4 regions of the Paenibacillus sp. 1781tsa1 genome follow, and region 1 is predicted to be linked to each of the others. Evidence: riboswitches for the same ligand, from Rfam matches in the RefSeq annotation. Region 1 holds a riboswitch; each other region holds the start of a gene.
What was found. A riboswitch is a leader RNA that binds a small molecule or an ion and turns the genes downstream of it on or off. The one in region 1 is predicted to bind cyclic di-AMP.
Positions count from the first base shown of each region.

Region 2: linked by a shared signal. The riboswitch ahead of NKT06_RS00535 (C40 family peptidase) and the one ahead of NKT06_RS07150 (HAD family hydrolase) in region 1 are both predicted to bind cyclic di-AMP.
Region 3: linked by a shared signal. The riboswitch ahead of NKT06_RS10340 (C40 family peptidase) and the one ahead of NKT06_RS07150 (HAD family hydrolase) in region 1 are both predicted to bind cyclic di-AMP.
Region 4: linked by a shared signal. The riboswitch ahead of NKT06_RS00155 (resuscitation-promoting factor) and the one ahead of NKT06_RS07150 (HAD family hydrolase) in region 1 are both predicted to bind cyclic di-AMP.

Region 1 covers NZ_JAMYWY010000001.1:1,628,158-1,633,425, forward strand. Annotated here, with positions in the region: gene NKT06_RS07135 (urease accessory protein UreF) at 1-692, opposite strand, end outside; tRNA gene NKT06_RS07140 (tRNA-Leu) at 1,114-1,196, shown strand; gene NKT06_RS07145 (glutathione peroxidase) at 1,347-1,826, opposite strand; cyclic di-AMP (ydaO/yuaA leader) riboswitch at 2,197-2,372, shown strand; gene NKT06_RS07150 (HAD family hydrolase) at 2,488-2,886, shown strand; gene NKT06_RS07155 (HAD family hydrolase) at 3,052-3,735, shown strand; gene NKT06_RS07160 (Nramp family divalent metal transporter) at 3,871-5,166, opposite strand.
Region 2 covers NZ_JAMYWY010000001.1:107,888-113,155, forward strand. Annotated here, with positions in the region: gene rbsK (ribokinase) at 1-286, shown strand, start outside; gene NKT06_RS00525 (c-type cytochrome) at 357-716, opposite strand; gene NKT06_RS00530 (GNAT family N-acetyltransferase) at 867-1,361, opposite strand; gene NKT06_RS00535 (C40 family peptidase) at 1,714-2,184, opposite strand; cyclic di-AMP (ydaO/yuaA leader) riboswitch at 2,188-2,325, opposite strand; gene NKT06_RS00540 (hypothetical protein) at 2,571-3,422, opposite strand; gene NKT06_RS00545 (M1 family metallopeptidase) at 3,433-5,268, opposite strand, start outside.
Region 3 covers NZ_JAMYWY010000001.1:2,283,802-2,289,069, forward strand. Annotated here, with positions in the region: gene NKT06_RS10315 (YkvI family membrane protein) at 1-200, opposite strand, end outside; gene NKT06_RS10320 (xanthine phosphoribosyltransferase) at 405-986, shown strand; gene NKT06_RS10325 (hypothetical protein) at 1,084-1,413, shown strand; gene NKT06_RS10330 (hypothetical protein) at 1,537-1,755, shown strand; gene NKT06_RS10335 (carboxymuconolactone decarboxylase family protein) at 1,897-2,226, shown strand; gene NKT06_RS10340 (C40 family peptidase) at 2,326-2,790, opposite strand; cyclic di-AMP (ydaO/yuaA leader) riboswitch at 2,796-2,927, opposite strand; gene pelA (pectate lyase) at 3,347-4,309, shown strand; tRNA gene NKT06_RS10350 (tRNA-Leu) at 4,482-4,566, shown strand; gene xynC (glucuronoarabinoxylan endo-1,4-beta-xylanase XynC) at 4,718-5,268, opposite strand, start outside.
Region 4 covers NZ_JAMYWY010000001.1:30,114-35,381, reverse strand. Annotated here, with positions in the region: gene rsmA (16S rRNA (adenine(1518)-N(6)/adenine(1519)-N(6))-dimethyltransferase RsmA) at 1-23, opposite strand, end outside; gene rnmV (ribonuclease M5) at 28-573, opposite strand; gene NKT06_RS00155 (resuscitation-promoting factor) at 729-1,913, opposite strand; cyclic di-AMP (ydaO/yuaA leader) riboswitch at 2,185-2,438, opposite strand; gene NKT06_RS00150 (TatD family hydrolase) at 2,680-3,450, opposite strand; gene NKT06_RS00145 (HD domain-containing protein) at 3,782-5,059, opposite strand.

The DNA of each region.
Region 1 (5,268 bases):
TAGGCATGAAGTCCAGCTCCAAGCATATGGAAACTGGGGAAAAATGATTTCATGGACATCGAGGTTGGCTGTGCCAGTCCATCCGCAGCGGAGGCGCTGACGGTATTCCATTCATTCTCAAGATCCGTGGCCAGGCGGACGATCAGATCTTTGGTTGTATCGTTGTTCAGGGGAATGACTTTGGAGGCTTCGGTTATGCAGGCATTCATGGCTGAATGCAGGTAACCAAGGACCGCCTCCTCGACCGGGATGTCGAGGTGGTGGTTAATCCAGGCGTGAACAGTGGAGAGGCAGCCAACCGAATCGTATTTGGCGAAGATCTGTTCGAGCTGGCTGAAATCAATCCAGGGGTGCAGAGCGCGTGCCAGTCTGATCAATCGTTTTCCCATGGCGGCAGCTTGTTCTCTGAGATCTCCAGGAGTTCGCTGAACATGGACCAGCTTGTCGATCAGAGCTATCCGCCATGTATCTTTGTGATCTGCTGCGGTATAGATGCCTTTGATGGCCATGCCTTCAAGACGAACAATGCTGGGATGCAACTGACAACGCATGAATGATTCGAGATCTTCAGCATTACGAATGGTACCCTCCCTGATATGGATATCCATGCCGAAGGAATGGGTAAACCCTCCAACCTGAATAGAGGAATCAAGCAGTTTGACATAATCGAGCAGCTTATTCCCACGGTTCACAATCATTCGCCTCCTGTGTTCGTTAAATGTCATGTTAAATGACATTTATATTCCTTTTTGTTTGCTTTATATTTGAAAATCCGAATTATATGATAGTTATCATCCCATAAATGTCCGCATTTTGTCAATAGAATTGATGGAATTTAATGTATTAAATCTAAATTCAATTATATGTGTTATTTTATATTACTCATAATGTAAGTTATTAGTCGCAGGGAGGACTATATATAATGAATCAACAAAATCGGCTCTAGCCGAAAAAAGAGGGGATCGAATCTAATGATATGCAGTTCATGGATAAACATGACGAGAATATGCGTTTTTTGAGGAAAATGCCTACCCAAAAAGAAGGTTTAAAAAACACTTTACTTTTAGTTCTGAACCCGGTATAATCAATTCTGTTGCCGATTATTTACGACATGCGGTCGTGGTGGAATGGCAGACACGCTATCTTGAGGGGGTAGTGGGCGTATGCCCGTGGAGGTTCGAGTCCTCTCGACCGCATCATATGAACGATTAAGAAGAAGCTTTCCATTAATGGAAAGCTTCTTTTTTTACTTTTTTGAACAGTCTGACATCAAGGTTTGAGAAAAAAAGGCCATCCATTACCGGGGGACGATTGTACCTTCCCTTCCAGCTATGGTGGCCGATGTATTATTTTTGCAGCAAGTTCTTGATATCTTCTTCAATTTTGTCAGGTGTTGTTTTGGGAGCATAACGTTTAACTACCTGTCCGTTCTGATCCACGAGGAACTTGGTAAAATTCCATTTGATTGTTTTGGAGCCGAGCAGGCCGGGTGCTTCTTTGCTAAGGTGCTGGAAGAGAGGGTGAGCGCTTGAGCCGTTCACATCAATTTTCTCAAACATCGGGAAGCTTACGCCATAATTCATCTGACAGAACTCGGCGATATCGTCGGAAGATCCTTTTTCCTGTGCAAACTGGTTGCTTGGAAAACCAAGGACTTCAAATGGCGCATCCTGGAACTTGTCTTGCAGTTCTTGCAGACCTTTGAATTGAGGAGTAAGTCCGCATGAGCTTGCCGTATTCACAATCAGTAACACTTTATCACGGTAGTCGGACATTTCAACTTCTTGACCGCGAAGGGTATTCACTTTGTAATCGTAGACTGTCATCTCAATCGCCTCCATGATATCATCTGATATCTCTTATTATATTGGTTGCAATTAATTAATGCAAAACTTATATGGTGTTAAATGAATCAAAACAGGCAAGTTGTGCAGATTGCGTGAATGAATTGCGAAGTGATTTTCGCCAGAGTGAGAATTAGATAGCCTTGAAGAGGTGGATAGAGTATAACCATATTGTAAGCGTTATTATATATGAATAATGGCGAAAATCTGCCGATTCGGTGATCTGTCCGGACTTTACACCGCCATGGCACGGGTGTATGATTCATAACGTAATTTCAATTTAAACTAAATTGTACTTGAAAAACGAAACAAACGATAATATCGCTCGATCTTAACTTAAGATATACGAACGATGTTTTAATCGCTGAGTTTCCATTCATTCATGAGTGGGAAACGGGGGAACCAACGGAATGCGCTGTCTTGGACAGTAGGCATTCATGGGGTGAATTTTCCGGTGACAGCCGGAAATAGGGCGACTCTCGCGCCCGAATCCGTCAGCTAACCTCGTAAGCGTTAAAGGGAGAGGCAACAAGCCGTACGCTGGTTCATGGCGTTTTCGCCATGGATTCTTTAAGAAGCGTTCGGGAGGCCTTGGTCCCCCACGCTTCTTTTTTGTTGTCTTTTCACGCCAAGGGAGGAACGAATGATGGATACTGAGATGATCTTAGTGACTGCTCCTAATGAAGCAGGACGCAAATTTATCAAATTGCTGATGTACAAAAAAATGCCGTTTGCCGTTCTAACCAACAGTGCAGGGGAAGAGCGCAGACTCCGTAGAATCGGAGTAGAGCATGTCATTCGCATGAATACGGCTGCAGCTCAAAAATGGTTTTTGCCGCAGGGCAGTGTGGGCAACGTGTTTATTTTCGAGAACAGCCTGAACCTGACCTGTCGTTATTTACAGATCTGTAGATCATGGACATCGAAATCCCTGTGCGTCATTACGGAGCAAAGCCATCCGAAGGGAATCTATCGGGGAATGGGTGCAGACCGGATTGTATATTCGCTTAACGGAGAGGTCGGCTTTCTCCTCAATGGTTAATGCCATAGCTTCTGATTGCTCAGGTGTAAGGTGCCTGTTATAATTGAAAGTATCGATAAACGGAAATTTGAGGAGACTCATGCAAGATGGTGAGTCTTTTTTTTTATGGTTTTAAAGGTGAACACGAACTCTTAGATTGCCTGTGGCTTACAAGGAGGAATTGGCGTGCCGGATGTGGGTGGATTAAAGTGGTTGTTTTTTGACGTTGGAGATACGCTGGTGGACGAATGGGAGCCGGTTGATGATATTATCGGACAGTTCGTCCGCGAAGCCAGTGCTTTGGGGTATCCGGTGAAGATTGAGGCAGTACGTGAACTGTTCGCGAACTGTTACCAGAAATATGAGCAATGGCCTATGAGGGTGGCGATTCGCACATTCATTGAAGACGAGGGACATCAGAAACAGATTCAGGACAAGCTGAAGTTTCAAAAAGATCTTGAACGTCCTTTTCCTTCAGCGGATTCCGTTCTTCAGCAGTTGTCGCGGTATTATCGCATTGGCATTATTGCCAATCAGAGTCCTGGAACGGAAGAAAGACTGGAGAGTTACGGACTGCGGAAGTATGTTGATGTTCTGGCCTGCTCGGCTGAAGAAGGGGTGTCCAAGCCAGATCCAGAGTTATACGCTGTAGCCTTGAAACAGGCAGGTTGTGCGCCGGAGGAAGCCGTCATGGTCGGGGATCGGATTGATAACGATATCATTCCTGCCCGGAAGCTGGGCATGCGTACGATTCGAATTATGCAGGGTTACGGAAGATTCCAGCCAGACCGATCGGATGACGAACGCGCGGATTGGACTGTGGATTCATTGGATCAACTTCTGCCTTTACTGATACCCAATCAGGATTAGATGATTGTTTGTTAGAGCTAGAGTTTTACTGCAAAAAGAAACGCGTTGCTGTACTGCAACAATAAAGGCTGATCAACTTGGTATTGAATACCGGAGTTGATCAGCCTTTTTAGTATTTAGTCGATCAGAACGAGATCAGAATAACCGGATCGTTTGAATGAGCAGATATACATTCAGCACAACGATAATTGCTGTAATGAGCCATGAGATGATTTTGAGCCACAATTTGTTGGCGAATGCACCCATGCTTTTTTTATCACTCGTGAACATCACCAGAGGGATTACCGCAAAAGGTAATTGAAGCGACAGCACAACCTGACTCAAAATGAGCAGTTCTTCTGTGCCGTGTTCTCCTGCAATTGCTGTGACAATTACTGCCGGGATGATGGCGATCAGACGTGTGACCAGTCTCCGCAGCCAAGAGGGAATCCGAATGTTGAGGAAACCTTCCATAACAATCTGCCCAGCGAGTGTACCTGTAAGGGTAGAATTCTGGCCTGATGCTAACAGCGCTACACCGAACAGGATACTTGCGATTGTAGTCCCTAATAGGGGTGTCAGCAAGTGGTAGGCATCTGAGATCTCGGCAACCTGCGTCATGCCGGCACTATGGAATACAGCAGCTGATACAATCAGGATGGCCGCATTGATGAACAAGGCGAGTGTCAGCGCGATTGTAGAGTCCATGGTCGAGTAACGAATAGCTTCTTTTTTACCCTGTGGTGTCTGTTCGATCTGACGCGTCTGCACAATGGAAGAATGCAGATACAGATTATGCGGCATCACGGTTGCTCCTATAATACCAATGGCAATATAGAGCATAGCAGGGTTTTGCAGAATCTCGACATTGGGTACAAAACCATGGAGAACACCGCCCATATCCGGTTTTGCCAGGAACAGGTCAATTCCGAAGCAGAGGGCAATGGTGGCCATCAGCACAATGACGAGTGTTTCCAATGCGCGGAAGCCTTTGTTTTGCAGTACAAGAATCAGGAGTACATCAACTGCGGTGATGATAACGCCGTACAACATGGGGATGTTAAATAACAGCTTTAACGCGATGGCAGAACCTATGACCTCAGCCAGATCGGTAGCTGCAATGGCCAGTTCACACAGAATCCATAACATGACGACAACAGGCATGCTGAAGCGTTCGCGGCAGGCTTGGGCCAGATCCCGTCCAGTGACAATTCCAAGCTTTCCGGCCAACGATTGAAGCACAACGGCCATCAGATTCGAGAGCAGGATGACGGATAACAAGGTATACCCGAACTGCGATCCGCCTGCGATATCAGTTGCCCAGTTGCCGGGGTCCATGTAACCTACGGCAACGAGGTACCCTGGCCCTACAAAAGCGAGGAATTTCTTCCACCATGACGCATTCTGCGGTATTTTCATGGAACTATGTGCTTCTCCGAGTGAAGGGGCCATGCCTGCAGTAGACAATGATTCTCTTGAAGGAGCGTTGAATGGATTTTCTTTACTCATACGTTTATCACCTGACTCTTTGGAATAGTGATGCGGGACGAACCG
Region 2 (5,268 bases), 1.5 Mb from region 1:
GGCTGTGTACGCGGCGGCGCCTGGTGGCCGCGTACAGGCAGGGCGTGCCGGCGCATGCCGTGCGCCCGGCTACGCCGTAAGCGCCGTCGATACGACCGGCGCTGGCGATTGCTTCAACGGCGCGTTGGCGGTAGCCCTCGCGCGCGGTGAGACGTTGGACGCGGCCGTAGGCTTCGCCATGGGTGCGGCCGCGTTATCCGTGACGAAGCTCGGCGCCCAGTCCGGGATGCCATCCGCACGTGAAGTGGAGGCCTTTCTGGCCGAGCATGCGGCAGACGCCGAATAATTGGCATAACAAAGAGGCTCCTATTCTCCCAAAGGGAATTAAGAGCCTCTTTGTTATGTGCATGCAGAGATTATTTCTTCTCTGACAGCCACATGGCGATATTGGCAATCTCTTCATCCTGCAGTTTGCCCTTGAAGGAAGGCATACTACCACCTTTACCTTTGACAATCGTAGTGTAGATCTTCTCCAGATCATCCTGGCTACCGATGTTAGCCAGAGCGGGTCCTACGCCACCCTGAAGCTGATCCCCGTGACAGGAGATACAATTGGCTTTCACCAGTGCTTCAGCCTGTCCGGCATCCAATGTGACTTCCGGCATGGTTGGCTTGGCTTCTTCAGCCACTTCTTCTTTCCCTGGAAGCGTAAACATTAAAACAATAGCTAAAGCGCATGCTGCAAAAAATACTCCGCTCATGATCCATTTGTGCATCCCTTATGTCCCCTCCAGAATGAAAGATCATCTAACCTGAAACTATCCATATCATTATAACGGAACCTGTACTGACATCATAGCATTTTGTGGGAAATTTTTGAACTAATCACATAACAAGGCGCAAATTAGGTTGTTTTGCAATCGATTTTAATCACGAGGCCCTTCATAAACCATACAGTGAAAGGGCTTTAAGCCGCTCGGGGTCTGTCGTTCGTATGTATCCTGAGTGACAAATCCACTTTTGAGATAGACTTGAATGGCACGAGCATTCCAAGTGAGCACTTCCAGATCGATCTCATTCTTCGGATTTCGGCGAATGGCTTCCTGTACAATGGCCGTGACAAAAGCTGTCCCTTGACCCTGACCACACAGCTCTGGATGCATGCCGAGGCCAATCCGAGTTACCCCTTGAAGTGGGAAGTATTGAGCAAATCCACATATACGATCGTTCTGATCCAGGACGGTCGCATATTGCTCTTGCCGCAGCTGTGCATCTCCGAATTCCACTTCCAGTGCTTTCATCTGCTCCCAGGGAAGCCAGCTGTAGATATTATAAGGCGGATCATACTGCCAACTGCAGATAAGCTCCGCATGTTCTTCTCGCATGGGTACAACGTGGAACGTCACAGGGGCTTCCTTCATACACTTGCATGCTCCTTTCATTGAAACAGAACTCTTTGTCCACTCTACAAAAGAGCAGTTCATTTAGCAAGTCACCCTTACCAGGAAAAAAATGAAACAAAAGTTCCGTTAATTTCGTTTATATTATAACAGGATGGGTAAAAACATCATAAGGGCACGGACGAACGAACGCAAAATGAGCCTGTTATGTCGCAGGATAGCCCCGAGGGTAACTTGCAAGATGAATCAGGATGGAAGCACAAAAAAACCGCCGGATACATTCCTGCGGAGAATGTACCGGGCGGTTCTGTTATGCTTCTTGCTTCGTTCCAGTATGGTTAATGGTTACAGCATCATGTTGCTCAGCTTGTCCCTAGTCAAGGGCCAGTGATTCATATGCGTCCGTGCTCATAATCCGTTTAGCGCCAACATAACGATTGGCCCAGTAGTTTTCACTCAATGCACTGATCGTAACGCCTTTGGAAGAAGAGGAGTGTGCGAACTTTCCATCCCCTACAAAGATTCCTACATGTGATACGCCTTTGCCTGTTGTATTAAAGAATACCAGATCGCCAGCTCTCATTTCCATGCGGGATACGGAATCACCCATGTCGAATTGGGAACTGGATTGGCGTGCCAAATCAATACCCAACTTGTCGAATACATACCGTGTAAATCCGGAGCAGTCAAAGCCGTTAAGCGTTGTTCCCCCACTTTTGTATGTAGTTCCCATTGCTGAATCAATTACTTTATCCATTTTTGAATCTGCGAATGCGCTACCTGCACCAAGCGATAATGCAAATGTGATGCTAAGTACAGCTGCGGTTAATTTCTTCTTGAACAAGAGATATTCCCCTTCCAACGCCTGCGAGGTTAGCTTAAGGATTCGGTTGAAGGTCCCCTATGATCCCTCTGTAGCAAGATCAATTCACCCATAACTGGTTCCCCCGCTTCCCAGGTGCCAGGAATTTGGCTATGCTAGTTATGCACCTGCGAAATCAAGAAATGACGATTTAATTTTAAGTAGTTACAAATATGAATGTAAAGATTACAAAGTTGTTACTAAAAACTCACTGCGATTATTGTAACAGAGGAGTACGGCTTTGGCAACGTTTAGCAACAAATTTAGCAAAAAAAACCTCGACCTTTGACGGGGAAAGGTTGAGGTTTGCCTATTTATAAGTACATATTAGGCCATGAGTTTAACATGTGATGGTAACAATTTTTAAACTATGTGCTCTCACCTTTGGATATTTTGGACTGCCATAATCGGAAATGGCTGCATATTTTCCACAGATTCAATAGACATCTGGCAAGTGGATACGTCTGTTGTAGTATAAGTCCGGTAAGTCCCGTTAATAACCATGAGCCTGAAGTGAATGCCCCAAAGACGAGCAGGTGGATTCCGCCCAGCAGGAGTGCAATGCCGATAACGGCGATAAGATGACGCAGTGCAATCCAGAGTGCTTTGAGGGTGCCGTGAGCCCCGCCTTCTCCTTCTGGTGCCGACACACCGAACTGCATGTAGAGGATGGCATGGTGGATAATCCAACTATATACAATCCAGGCAGCAACATAAGGTATACCAGGCAAAAGTAATTGAAGGGAATGAAATCCGTCCATGAGAATCGAGTAGAGCTTCGGTATAAGCCAGTAGGCGGGTAGAAGTATCAATAATGTACGTATGGTGTGCAGCAGCATCATCGGTTTCCAGAGTTTTTTGATTCCCCGGACGAATGGGATGCGCTCTTCTGTAGAATTAAAGTGCTGAAGTGAGTAGAGCAGTCCTGCCTGAATGAGGGGGCTGATCAACATGCGAACCAGCAGCATGCCCCCCAGGATCCATAGATAACGATGAACCTCCGGATGGGTAGACAAGTTAAGTTGACTTTCCATTTTGAACAAAAGTGTACTCAGCTCCCCAGCATCAGAATCTGGATAGCGCAGGAGTAGCGGGACGACTGCTGATTGTACCATTCGATAGAAGAAATATCCCCAAATGAGTTGATAAAGAAATAAGAGTGCGGCAATGAACATATGCTGACGGACGAGAAACCAGCCTTCACGTATTTTCGCTTTCACCGTTTCCACCTCACCATGACAGACCTCCGAATATAGCTTCTATTAGTTTGGTTACACTCATGCTCCAGCGGGATTTTGCCTGCTCATCCAGTCCGGATTTCAGGAAATTGTTCATATGGCGGTTCTCCAGCACGATCGTGTATAGGGGATCGGTCATGGCCCAGGATACGGGGGATGTGTGCGTTAATTTATAGGTAATGCGATCTTCTTTGCCATCCCATTGCTTGGTGAGGATATGTCCGTCTTCAAAAGCAATTCGAACAGGAACGGCGTTGTAATCACTGCCTTTTTTGGCGATCGTCACGGATGACTCGTACAATGTTTGACCGTCTTTCTGTACAGGCGTAACACGAATCTTCTCTACAGCAAAGTCAGCCATTCCATTACCATAGACGTATTGGTCAAAATAATCAGACCAGGAAGTGCGGGTCACTTGTTCCACAACGTTCTGAAAATCAGCTGAAGTGGGATGTTTGAAGCGGTACTTCTTTACATAGGTAGAGAGAATGCGTTCCATCTTTTTTGTGCCGACTTGATGTTCAATACCAAGCAATACAAGCTTGCCACGTGTGTAGACATTGGCTGCATACTCATTCTGTGAATCGAACTTCCAGGATTCTTGCGTTAAGGATGAAGGAGACGTAATCAGTCCCGATTGTACCGGCAGATTCGGAATCAATCCGTATTCCTGCTCCATCAGTTTGTCTTCTGCATAAGAGGTGAACCCCTCATCCAGCCAGGCTTCCTCAAATTCGTTGCTGGCAACCATGCCGTAGAAGTACTGGTGTCCGATCTCGTGGACTACGGTACGTTCCAAGTCATAACCTGGAGTAGTGTCATCAGCTCCAAAGGCCGTAACTAGCGTAGGGTATTCCATACCTCCAGCACCGTTCCCCGCTTTGGGTGGAACAACGATGGATAAGGTAGCGTAAGGATAGGGGCCAAACCATTTGCTATAATTGGCTAGTGCGGCCTTCGCGGCGTAGAAATAACGTTCTTTCAGATCCTGATGAGCAGGATCTAAATATAACTTGATTCGTACACCAGGCACATTGGGTGCAGAGAAGGGTTCCTCGGCGTAGACAAAATCCGGCGAAGCTGCCCAGGCGAAATCATGCACATCATCGGCATAGAATTGATAGACTTTTTCTCCGTTCTTCACCACGGCTTGTTGCGTTGGAAATCCGGTAGCAGCAACTTTGTATGTTTCAGGCACTCGAATACGCACACTATATATACCGAAGTCGGCGTAAAACTCTGAATTGCCATGGTATTGGTGCAGATTCCAGCCTTCCGTTGTCCGTCCGCGCCTGCCCACAGGTTCATAGGCACTTAATTTGGGAAACCATTGACCTGCCATGACAAAATCATCAGCAGTTCCCATCCGGGCAAAAATCTTTGGCAGATTCACTTGGAATCGGGTGTGGAGTGTAATGCTTTCTCCGCCTTTGACGGGTTTGGGTAAGCGTACTTTAATGAGGGTAGTGTCCTTGATATTTCCGTCATCTGGTTGTACATACTGCATCCGGTGCAGCAGAGAGAGCCCGTCCTCCGTTTTCATTTCGGTAATGTTCATGGAGCCATAACCGTTGGTAGGCATGACATCACCCCGAAGCTTTCCACCGGATTCCTTCATAAAGGTGGTGTCAGCAGAAGAAAAGGCGTTGGGATACATATGAAAGTAAAGCTCGTTGACGGTTTTTTTACCTGGATGTGTCCAGGTAATCGTCTGAGTCCCTTCCAGTACGTTCCCTTCGATCAGTTTTACATCCATGTGATATTCCACAACACGGTTGCTGTACACTTCGGCAGTGGGGGTCTGTACACTTTCTGGAGGTGCTGGCGT
Region 3 (5,268 bases), 660 kb from region 1:
GACCCGGTATCGTGAGCGATCAGCATCATTTTGGTACCTAACCAGACAAAGAGCATGGTGGATAAGCCTATGGTGACGGTGGCCCATTTGCCATACTGGGTAAAAAACTGCAAAATTTCCTGCCCTGTAGCGAAGCCGGCTCCGACAACCGTTCCGATGTATGTAAATGCGATCTGCAGCACCCGAAATGCCTGTTTCATGTGTTTCCCCTCTCAGGCCCCTGTATAGTTTGGACATGCGGGTACCATGGTACAAGGTATGCTTGACCCACGAAAGTCATGACAATCGATAATGAGTTGTGGTTTGAATTGTGTCTCAAGGACAGCGCCCAGGCAATTTCGCTTGAACTTATAGATAGATATATGATACTTTTACCTCATAGGATAGGCTTGGGAGGTCAAATCATGGAATTATTGAAACAACGAATTTTACAAGAGGGTGTTGTTATCTCAGATCAAGTATTGAAACTGGATGGTCTGTTGAACCACCAGATTGATCCTGCATTAACGATGGAGATGGGACGTGAGTTTGCAGCCCGTTTTCGTGAAAGTGGAGTGACTCGGGTAATCACGGTAGAATCCTCAGGGATTCCGGTTGCGTTTGCCGCAGCCTATGAACTTGGGGTGCCACTTGTATTCGCCCGTCGCAAAAAAACACTTCTAGCTGATCCTGATGCCTACTGTGAGCGCGTACCGTCCTTTACCAAAGGAATTGTAACTGACATTATGGTATCTCGCGAGTTCATTCATGAGAATGACCGTATTTTGTTCATTGATGATATTATTGCCAATGGAGATGCCGCTCGTGGCGTCATCAAAATTATCGAGCGTTCCGGTGCGGAACTCGTCGGATTCGGCGTTGTGGTCGAGAAAAGTTTTCAGGCAGGGGCACGCACGATTCGTGAACAGGGTATTCCGGTGGAAGCCTTGGTACGCATTCGTTCGCTGAACGATGGAACGGTACAATTTGACGATAACGAAATGTGACATTTTAAAGGAATAGGGCCTATTTTTTGAACTATGCCTTTGCATGACCGCGAATTTCATTTATAATGGGGTTATGTTAGGGAGAGGAGGCAACACCATGGGGAACCAACCGGCAACAGAACAATTCTTTAATGATAAGCTGGCGGAATCGAAAGTTCATTTTGAACGTGCCCTGGATTGTAAACATACGGAATTCGATGACCTTTATCCCTATATGATTGAACATCCTCAATTTTTCTGGTACAAACGCTATGTTGCCTGGTCAGAATTACTGACGATTGTAGGCTTGTGCGAAGAGTTGTCCTTCTCTTGGAAAGAACAATTTACACCGCATCAAGTGGAGTACCTTGAAGAACGTGTGATGTCCGCCAAAGTGCTTGATTTTTGGTTCGAGAAGAACGACAGCAAAGAGCACGCGCAGCGGTAACTTTCAGTCGGGACATAATTTCGAATGACATGACAGTCCAATACAGTCACGTGAGACCTAAATGACTTTTCATTTAGGTCTCTTTTTGTAAATAAATAAATTTGGAATATAGGAGCCATGAACATGATTAGTGATACAGAATTGGACGCCCTGCGTCTGTCAGGTGAAAAAGTCAGAGTAGTACGGGACGAGCTGGAATCTAACGATGTAACCGGGATTGTAGTTGCCTGGGATGGCGAGCAGGTACTTATCCGTCGTCAGAATCGACGTGTCGTCAAGTTGGATCGCAGTTACCGTTATCAGTTGTTCAGCGAACCGCGGCAAAGTCCACTTGGTGAGTAACAACGATCATTATGTCAGAAGTAGGGGCGTATAAATGTTTGGAATTACCATGATTTCTTGGCATAATTGACTCACTCGGGAGAGAAGATAGGTACAGTGAGGAAATTCTGTAACTATAGCCGAGAGGGTGTGCTACAAGACATGACATTGATGAATGATAAAGTTCATGCCTACAAGGATCAGATTGGAGCATTAAGCGATGTGCTGCCAGGTGTGGTAAAGTCGTATCATGAGTTTACAGGAGAATGTTTCCAACCTGGCGTGATTGATGCCAAGACAAAACAGCTAATTGCGCTCGGCATTGGATTGTTTGCCAACAATGAGGTATGTACCTTCTACCATGTAGAAGAAGCTCGTGCCAAGGGTGCTACAGATCAAGAGATCATGGAGACCGTAGCCGTGGCGGGAGCTGTAGGAGGCGGACACGCCCTGTCTCAGGGCGCGATGCGAGTGCAAAAGGCGCTCCATTAAGTGCAGATGGAGGTAGTCAAAGAACTGTTCTCATAAAGAGGAAGCCAAACAAAAGAGGAGGTTCCGGGTTGATCCGGAGCCTCCTCTTTGATATCATACCTACATTTTACCCAACATTTTATCATACATAAACTGTCCAGTTACCCGACGTGCTGTCACGTAGCGGTCATTGAAGTATGGATTCGATAACTTAGTGATGCTTACACCTTTACTGCTCGAGGCGTGAGCGAATTGTCCGCCGCCAATATACACCCCTGTATGTGAAATGCCTTTGCCTGTTGTATTAAAGAACACCAGATCACCTGTCCGAACATTGCTCTTGGCTACCGGAGTACCTGCTTTGGCTTGCTGTTGCGAAGTACGTGGCAATTCAATGCTGTATTTGTTGAAAATATATCTCATAAACCCGGAACAGTCGAAGCCGGCCAGAGTCGTGCCACCCCACTTGTAAGGTATACCTGTCATGTTGTTCACTACGGAGTTAATACTGCTTGCCTCTGTGCTTGTTGCCCCGGATGTAAATAGTACAGCCGCTCCAAAAATGGAGATAATCAGTTTTTTCAAAATCAATGTTCTCCCTTCGATGCCTACGGAGTTAGCTAAGGGTTCGGTAGAAGGTTCCCTATATTTCCTATGTATAAGAATAATTCACCCAAAATGGTTCCCCCGTTTTCAAATCTGAAACTCGGCAAATGAATAATTAAGTTTTTGTAACTATTTGAAACTATATTGCATAAATGCGTAATTGTCAAACCCTTTTAAACCCCTTCGTAATACCTCAATGTTAGCGGAATTAATGTTTTTCCATGAAAGAAGAGATCAAGTTTGGGTATCATTCATGACAAAAACGTCATTATTGATTCGTTTGAGACGAATTTGGATAAATAAATAGGTTTGTCATGAGTTAAAAGAACTATTCCGTTATGTAGGATTTAAGAGATTATATTCATTAAGTTGCATATATTGACAGTAATCGATTTTTTGCATATTATCTGATTATCCAATCCACATATTGGATGAAAATTGATTTTATTGTGTTATATATTCAAATTAAGGAGGTTGAGGACTGGTCTTATAGGTAAGGTAGAATTGTGGACGTTATTACAATGAACATGGGAGAGTGTTACATTTGAAAGCAAAGAAAATAGTTACTTTTGTCCTGGCATGCGCCATGGTGTTCTCAACAGTTGGAATTGCAGTTCTCCCTGTAGGGACGGTATCTGCTGCTGATGCATCGGGTACTACAGCGAGTATTTCAGATGTTTTGAAGAACCAACTGCCGGATGGAGGTTGGAGAAAAGATTATAAACAAACAAGTGGAGAGTGGGCGAAGTCCACGATTGACAACAAGGCTACATACTCAGAAATTAGAAGATTGGCGAAGGAATTTAAAAAGACGAATGATCCACGCTACTCCACAGCTGCAATCAAAGGAATCAACTTTTTGATCAATATGCAGTATTCAAACGGCGGATGGCCACAAGTCTACCAAAGCTCCGGATATCACAAGCATATTACTTACAATGACGATGCCATGATTAATGTAATGATTATGCTCGATGAAGTAGCAGCACGCAAAGGTGATTTCTCGTTTATCGACAATACACTTGCTAATCGCAGTAAAAATTCAGTTGCCAAAGGTGTAGAGGCGATTCTGAATACACAAGTCGTTTCGGGCGGCAAGCTGACAGCATGGGGACAACAACATGATTCTGGTTCTCTTAAACCAGCGAGCGCAAGAATCTACGAGGTACCATCGCTGACGGCTGGAGAGAGTGTAACGATTGTTAAATTCCTGAAAACGAGACCTGCCAACGCTAAAATTACCGCCTCCATCAAAGGAGCGGAGGAGTGGTTTAACAAGGTGAAAATTACGGGTTACAAGTATGAAAGAGCAAATGGAGATAGCAAAATCATCGCTGACTCCAAAGCGGCACCGATTTGGGCACGCTTCTATGAGATCGGAACGGATAAACCCATCTTTATTGGTCGTGACGGGGTAGTTAAATACAAATTAAGTGATATTGATAAAGAAAGAAGAGGCGGCTACGCATGGTATGGCAACTGGCCTTCCAAGCTGTAGTTTGAGTATACCTTCGTTTTAATGAACCAAACGATGAGTAGTTAAAGGTAAAGCCCGAATCGACATGGATGTCTGGTTCGGGCTTTAATGTTATTATTTTCAGTGTTGACATGATAGGTGCCGCATGATATATTATTTCTTGTCGCCGAGATTAATCACGGAGATACAATATGCGGTCGTGGCGGAATTGGCAGACGCGCACGGTTCAGGTCCGTGTGGGCTAACCCCCCGTGGAGGTTCGAGTCCTCTCGACCGCATCTAATCAAAAGACTCCTTAAGCTAATGCTTAAGGAGTCTTTTTTGTTTGCATTTTTTGATTGAAATACTAACGTTAGAACTTGAGAGTCCAAGAGGTTAGGGCTTGGGTGCATGAACAACAAATGGTCTTCCATCAGCCAAACGGATCGTTTATTGCGCTGCGGTAATATTAATACTGTCAATATTGGGTCCTTCCGTTCCGGTGGTCACAACTTTTAATGTATTGGTCCCCGTGTTCATGGGGACCTGTATTGTTTTTTCAACCCAAGTGGACCAGCTTCCCGTTGCCGGAAAAGGCTCATTGCTGATGACTTTGGTTCCGTTAACAAAAATGTCGAGGTTACGGGTTCCGCTTTCCAGCGCATAACGAAACTTTACATTTTTGGTGCCTGTAATCGTGTTGTTAATAGCGTTCCATTGAATGGCTGAACCAGTCATTGCGTTGAAGTTGACATACCCGGAGCCAGTGTAACCAGGATAGATCGTTTCAATGGCAGCTTCCGTAAGTGTCGTTCCGGTCTCTGCTTCATAAGTAGTACCGCTGCCTGTATTCCCGCCGTTATTCCCGCCAGTAATGTTGGCAACAAACGTTGTTACGCTCTGAGCCGGGAGCTGTGCCGTGAAGGCTCCATTGGATACGGTAAGCGAAGCCCCGCTTGCCAGGTTGCGACTGCTGTCCGTAACCCATGAGGACACAGTGG
Region 4 (5,268 bases), 1.6 Mb from region 1:
ATCGTCTCTTCCATATCCTTCATATGCTCACAATCCTTCACGTTCAATTTGCGCTAATGCTGTAGAGAACTCTTCCCGTGTAATCTGAAATACACTGAGACGTTTGTGGAACTGCTTACCGTTACAATATCCGATACCCAGCAGATTGCCCATCTCCATGCGACGTGCAGCAGCCTGCGGATGCACAATAAGTCCTGCCGCGATCAGGTCCTCCCAATCGATCAGGCTAGGAGCGCCTTCGTATGAAGTATGTACACGTGCCAGAGCATGACGGATCGCCTCCGGTGAGGCATTCTCCACCCCAATGTCCCCTTTGCGCGTTGCATCGGCTTCCGGAATGAAAGCATGCTTGCAACCAGGCACCTTATTCGCAATAATTTTACGAATACGTTCGCCGGCATGATCTGGATCTGTCAGTACAATGACTCCCCGTCTCTCCTGAGCAAGCGCAATCCGCTTCAGAATGCGTTGGTTGATGGCTGATCCGCCTGTTTCTATTGTATCGGCTTCCACGGCCCGACGGATGGCTACCGTATCATCACGGCCTTCCACCACAATGACTTCTTTTATCATGTTCCATTTCTTCCTTTCTAACGCAAAAAGAAGAGGAATATCCTCTTCTCTGCCAAACGGCGGGGGAGACTGAATTCAGACCCCTCCGCCGCATATTCCGCATGAATCATTCATGCAACTATTTTATAGCATTCCCATTTCAAAGTAAAACGATTTTAGTTCGCTTCCGGCTTCACCGGACCGATCACGTAGACCGTCTTGCCTTTCTTGCGTCCAAAATTCAGGGCATGCTTCACACTGTCATAATATACGTCAATCTTGTTGCCTTTAATGGCACCGCCTGTATCTTCCGCACGACGGAATCCCAGACCTTCGATATATACCCACCAGCCAATTGGAATGACTTTGGGATCAACCGCAATGGTGCGTCCTTCCGTTACACGAGTACCAGAAGCAGTTTTAGTTCCAATGCCAGGCTCTTCGGAAGAGTAGGCCGTCATGGATACGTTTTTAAGTACTTTGGAGTATTTAAAAGAAGTCCCGGATACGGTAATCACTTTGCTGCCCGAGGCAGATGTTTTCTTCGAGTTCGTTGTTGTAGCCTTCTTGGTTGTTGAAGTCTGAGCCGATACGGTTTGAATCTCTGGTTTTTTCACGACCGGTTTTGCTTTGGTTCCGACAGCAATTACTTTATCTACACGATTATTCGCGACAGATTTGCCGACCATTTTTTTGGAGACCAATTCTCCATCCTGAAATACCTTTTCGATGTGCTGTACAAGTTTGCCTTCTTTGCCGTTCACAACGACACGGTTATCCCCTTTGTACAAGCTAGGGTCAGCCGTTTTAATTACTTTGTAAGCAATCGGATGTTCTACATCCACTGTACGCTTTGTTACGCGCACTACACGAATCTTCATATCTGCTTTGATCGAAGTTCCAAGCGCCGGATACACTTTATCATTACTTTCAACTTGAATACCTGATTTTTGAATTGCATCTTCTACCGATGAATCCGTTGTATACAGAGTCTTGGTGTCTCCGTCTGCCGTAATGTTAACTGGAACGGCCCGCTCAATAACAATTCGGTCTCCATCTGTAATCGCCCCGTTCATGGACATGGATACCTTATCGTGAGGGCTGACTGTGATCGACTGCTCCTCCAGCATTTCCTGAAGCATTCCTGTACGAGTCTCTACCACCTGAGCTTTGCCATCAATAACCAGTGAAATTTGTTTCCCGGCCTGACCGTAAACGACTAACAAGATCATGATTGTAAGCGCAATTGAGAAAATCGCGATCAATGCCATTTGACGCATGTTCTCATGCTTCCACCGCAACGCGAAAGACTTACTGGATGATCGTGACTCATGGGTCTCTTCTGGTTGGAATGTGCCCACTTCTCCGTCCTCCTTCATAGCCTCGCCGTCTAAAGTAACGCATGATGTCTTTGACGTGACTATACCAAATTTTCTACAGAACACAGATCGGACCAACTGATCGGTTCTGCACCATGAATCAATCTTCGCAACATGATGTCATCCTCCTGAATACCTACCGTATGATGACAACATTTCTTTTATTCAAAAACAAAAAAGCCAAAGAAAGAGTGTAAGAGGAACTCTTTCGTGGCTTCCGAATGATTTTGAATATCGGAAATTCATGCACGAGGTTGCCTCTCTTTTTCCGCTTGCGAGGTTAGCTGTCGGGTTCGGGCGAAAGAGAGCCGCCCTATCTTGGGTCACCCGCTCATGGCGGACGCCCTTGAATTCACCCCGAGACCCAAAGAAGAAATCAAATACGGCTTCGCAGTTCCCTTCGCTGCTTTTGGGTCAGCGAACGTTGCGCATCGGCCAAATACACCGATGTTTAAGCCCTATTGGTTCCCCCGCTCTCCGTTAACGGAGACTCAGCGAGACTGATTCATGAAAGTAATGTTGTTTCATCGGAAAGTGTCCCTTTGTTCATCCCCCGAACATCTGTCCAATTTTCCGCACAACAATTCACTGAAAAGATGATATCCTGTTTTGATGCATGTTGTAAAGCGTTGATCAAGTACGTTTTTCTGAATATTTGGTTAAAATATTGTAATATTCTTGATTTATTTGGATCAAAGGGCAAATTAACTCCGCTTACCTGCCTTTTTCACCTCATTTGCTCGTTTTTTTAACGAATTCCAAATCGTTCCATGGCATTTTTGGTTGTTATTGCAGCAATTTCCTCCACCGAAATGCCTTTAATTTCCGCAGCTGCCTCTGCAACCAGACGTACATGCGCTGTCTCATTTCGTTTCCCACGATAAGGGTGAGGTGTCAAATATGGAGCATCGGTTTCGATGAAAAATCGGTCCATAGGAACCTTCTCAAGTACCTCTTTGGGTTGCTTTGCATTTTTGAATGTGATCGGTCCTCCAAAGGAGAGATGGAAACCCATATCGAGACAATTTTTCGCTGTTTCCCAGCTTCCCGAGAACGAGTGCATCACACCACCAACTTCACCCGCTTTCTCTTCACGCAAAATTCGTATGATATCCTCATGTGCATCCCGATTATGGATGACAATCGGCATATTCACTTCACGCGCCAAAGCAATTTGTTGTCGTAATACGCGATGTTGTACTTCCTTCGGAGAAGTGTCCCAATGATAATCCAATCCAATCTCACCGATGGCTACCACTTTTTCATGCTTGCATAAAGATGCAATCCACTCCAGATCACCATCCTGCATCGTGATCGCATCTACGGGATGCCACCCTACAGCTGCATATATAAAGTCATACGTTTCAGCGAGTTTCATTGTGGTTGGAATCGTCTCCCGGTTAAAGCCAATGTTGATCATGCGACCAACTCCTGCATCCAGAGCACGCTGAATCATGTCCTCGCGGTCCTCGTCGAATTGTGGTGCATCCAGATGTGTGTGTGTGTCGAACAGCATCATGTTTATTTCTCCCTTCATGTCGAATAACGACTTTCTTCTTTTAATAATCCAATTTGTGAATCTCAATATTTCATTGACTCATACATAAAACATTTTGAGTCATCTTTGTGTTACATCATTACGTTTGTTTCTTCACAACTACTATATATAGAAGATATACGGATAATCTGATCTACATATTGCTGAATGTGCTATTTTTACCTACTTACATTTACAAAATTATGTCGATCTACATATACTCCCCATTAAAGCAGATTACTGTATCATGAAAAATATCTCTTTTAGAAAGTCTTTTGATATCGAAATTCTTCATTGGATTATACCCACACGATTACAAGAAATAGGGGCGTATATGTGACGGTAATTCGTGAATAATCGCATCCACCTTGTTTTGCGGGTAATACAAATGATGTTTCCCTCGGTGAAGCCCGCTGATGGAACGGACAATGTCAGAGACTTCTGACAACTCACGTAAATTGTCCTGTCGATCGAGAAGAAGAATCTGCTTATCCGTGGATTCATCTGGACGAAAAACATCATACGGATTATCCGAAGGAAAATCAATTTCAAGATCATATTCGGGATCGAGGCCTGCCTGTACAAAAGCTTCCCGAATCTCTTCCATCATTGTCAAGTCGACCTGTTCGAGCTCTACATACTTATATAACTTGCGATCCATAAAACGTTCGCATAACTCACTCAGAACAGTATCGTCCTCCTTGCGCCACTGCGTAAATGCCGTCTGAATTAAGGCTTCATCCAACTGCAAATATTCATCTACGGATAATTCTCCTCCAAATAATTGAGGGAGTGGATCTATCATGAAGCGAAATTGAAAACCATGCTGTATGAGTGTTTTTGCTCGCTTGAATATTTGCCGTAATAGAATTTCAGAACTACGGGTTACCGGATGGAAGTAAATCTGCCAATACATCTGGTACCGAGACATTAAGTAATCCTCCACAGCATGCATACCTGACTCCTTGACTACAATCCGTCCATGATAGGGACGCAGCATCCGAAGGATGCGATCAAGGTCAATCGTGCCGTAATTTACACCTGTAAAATAAGCATCCCTGAGCAAATAGTCCATTCGGTCTGCATCAAGCGGGCTGGTCACCAAGTTCACCACAATCGGCTTTTCGTACGTCTTTTGAATGACAGATGCGACCTTCTCAGGAAAATCAGGAGCATACCGTCTTAAGATCGCCCCTACTTCGGTATCACCTGTAATGATGCGACAAGTCCAATCTTCGTGATTCATGTCAAAAGCTTCCTCGATGGAGTGAGAGAATGGCCCATGCCCGAGATCATGAAGTAGAGCTGCACACAGAGCTACAATCTTTTCTTCCTTCGGCCAATCCGAATAATGACTTCTTTCAAATTGAGAGATAATCTTGCGTGTAATCTCATAAACACCTAGTGAATGTGAGAACCGACTATGCTCTGCTCCGTGAAAGGTAAGGTAAGAAGTACCCAGTTGACGAATCCGGCGTAAACGCTGAAATTCCGGTGTGTTAATTAATTGCCATATAACCGGATCTTGCACGTGGATATAATTATGTACCGGATCTTTGAATACTTTCTCTTCCGTTAAACGTTGTTCCATGTCGACTCACTCCTTTAATTTCTTTTATATTAACGCTTTAAGCTTTACGGTTCATCTAAGATTCGACACGACATGACGAACTTTGTCGAATAACGTAGTTTTGTCGTTTTCCAAATCGACAAACTTAACATTGTTGTCTAAATGCGAAAAACGGCTGCCAATCCCTTACCACCAGTAACCTTGTGAAAAACAGCCTTAATTTTAAGCTA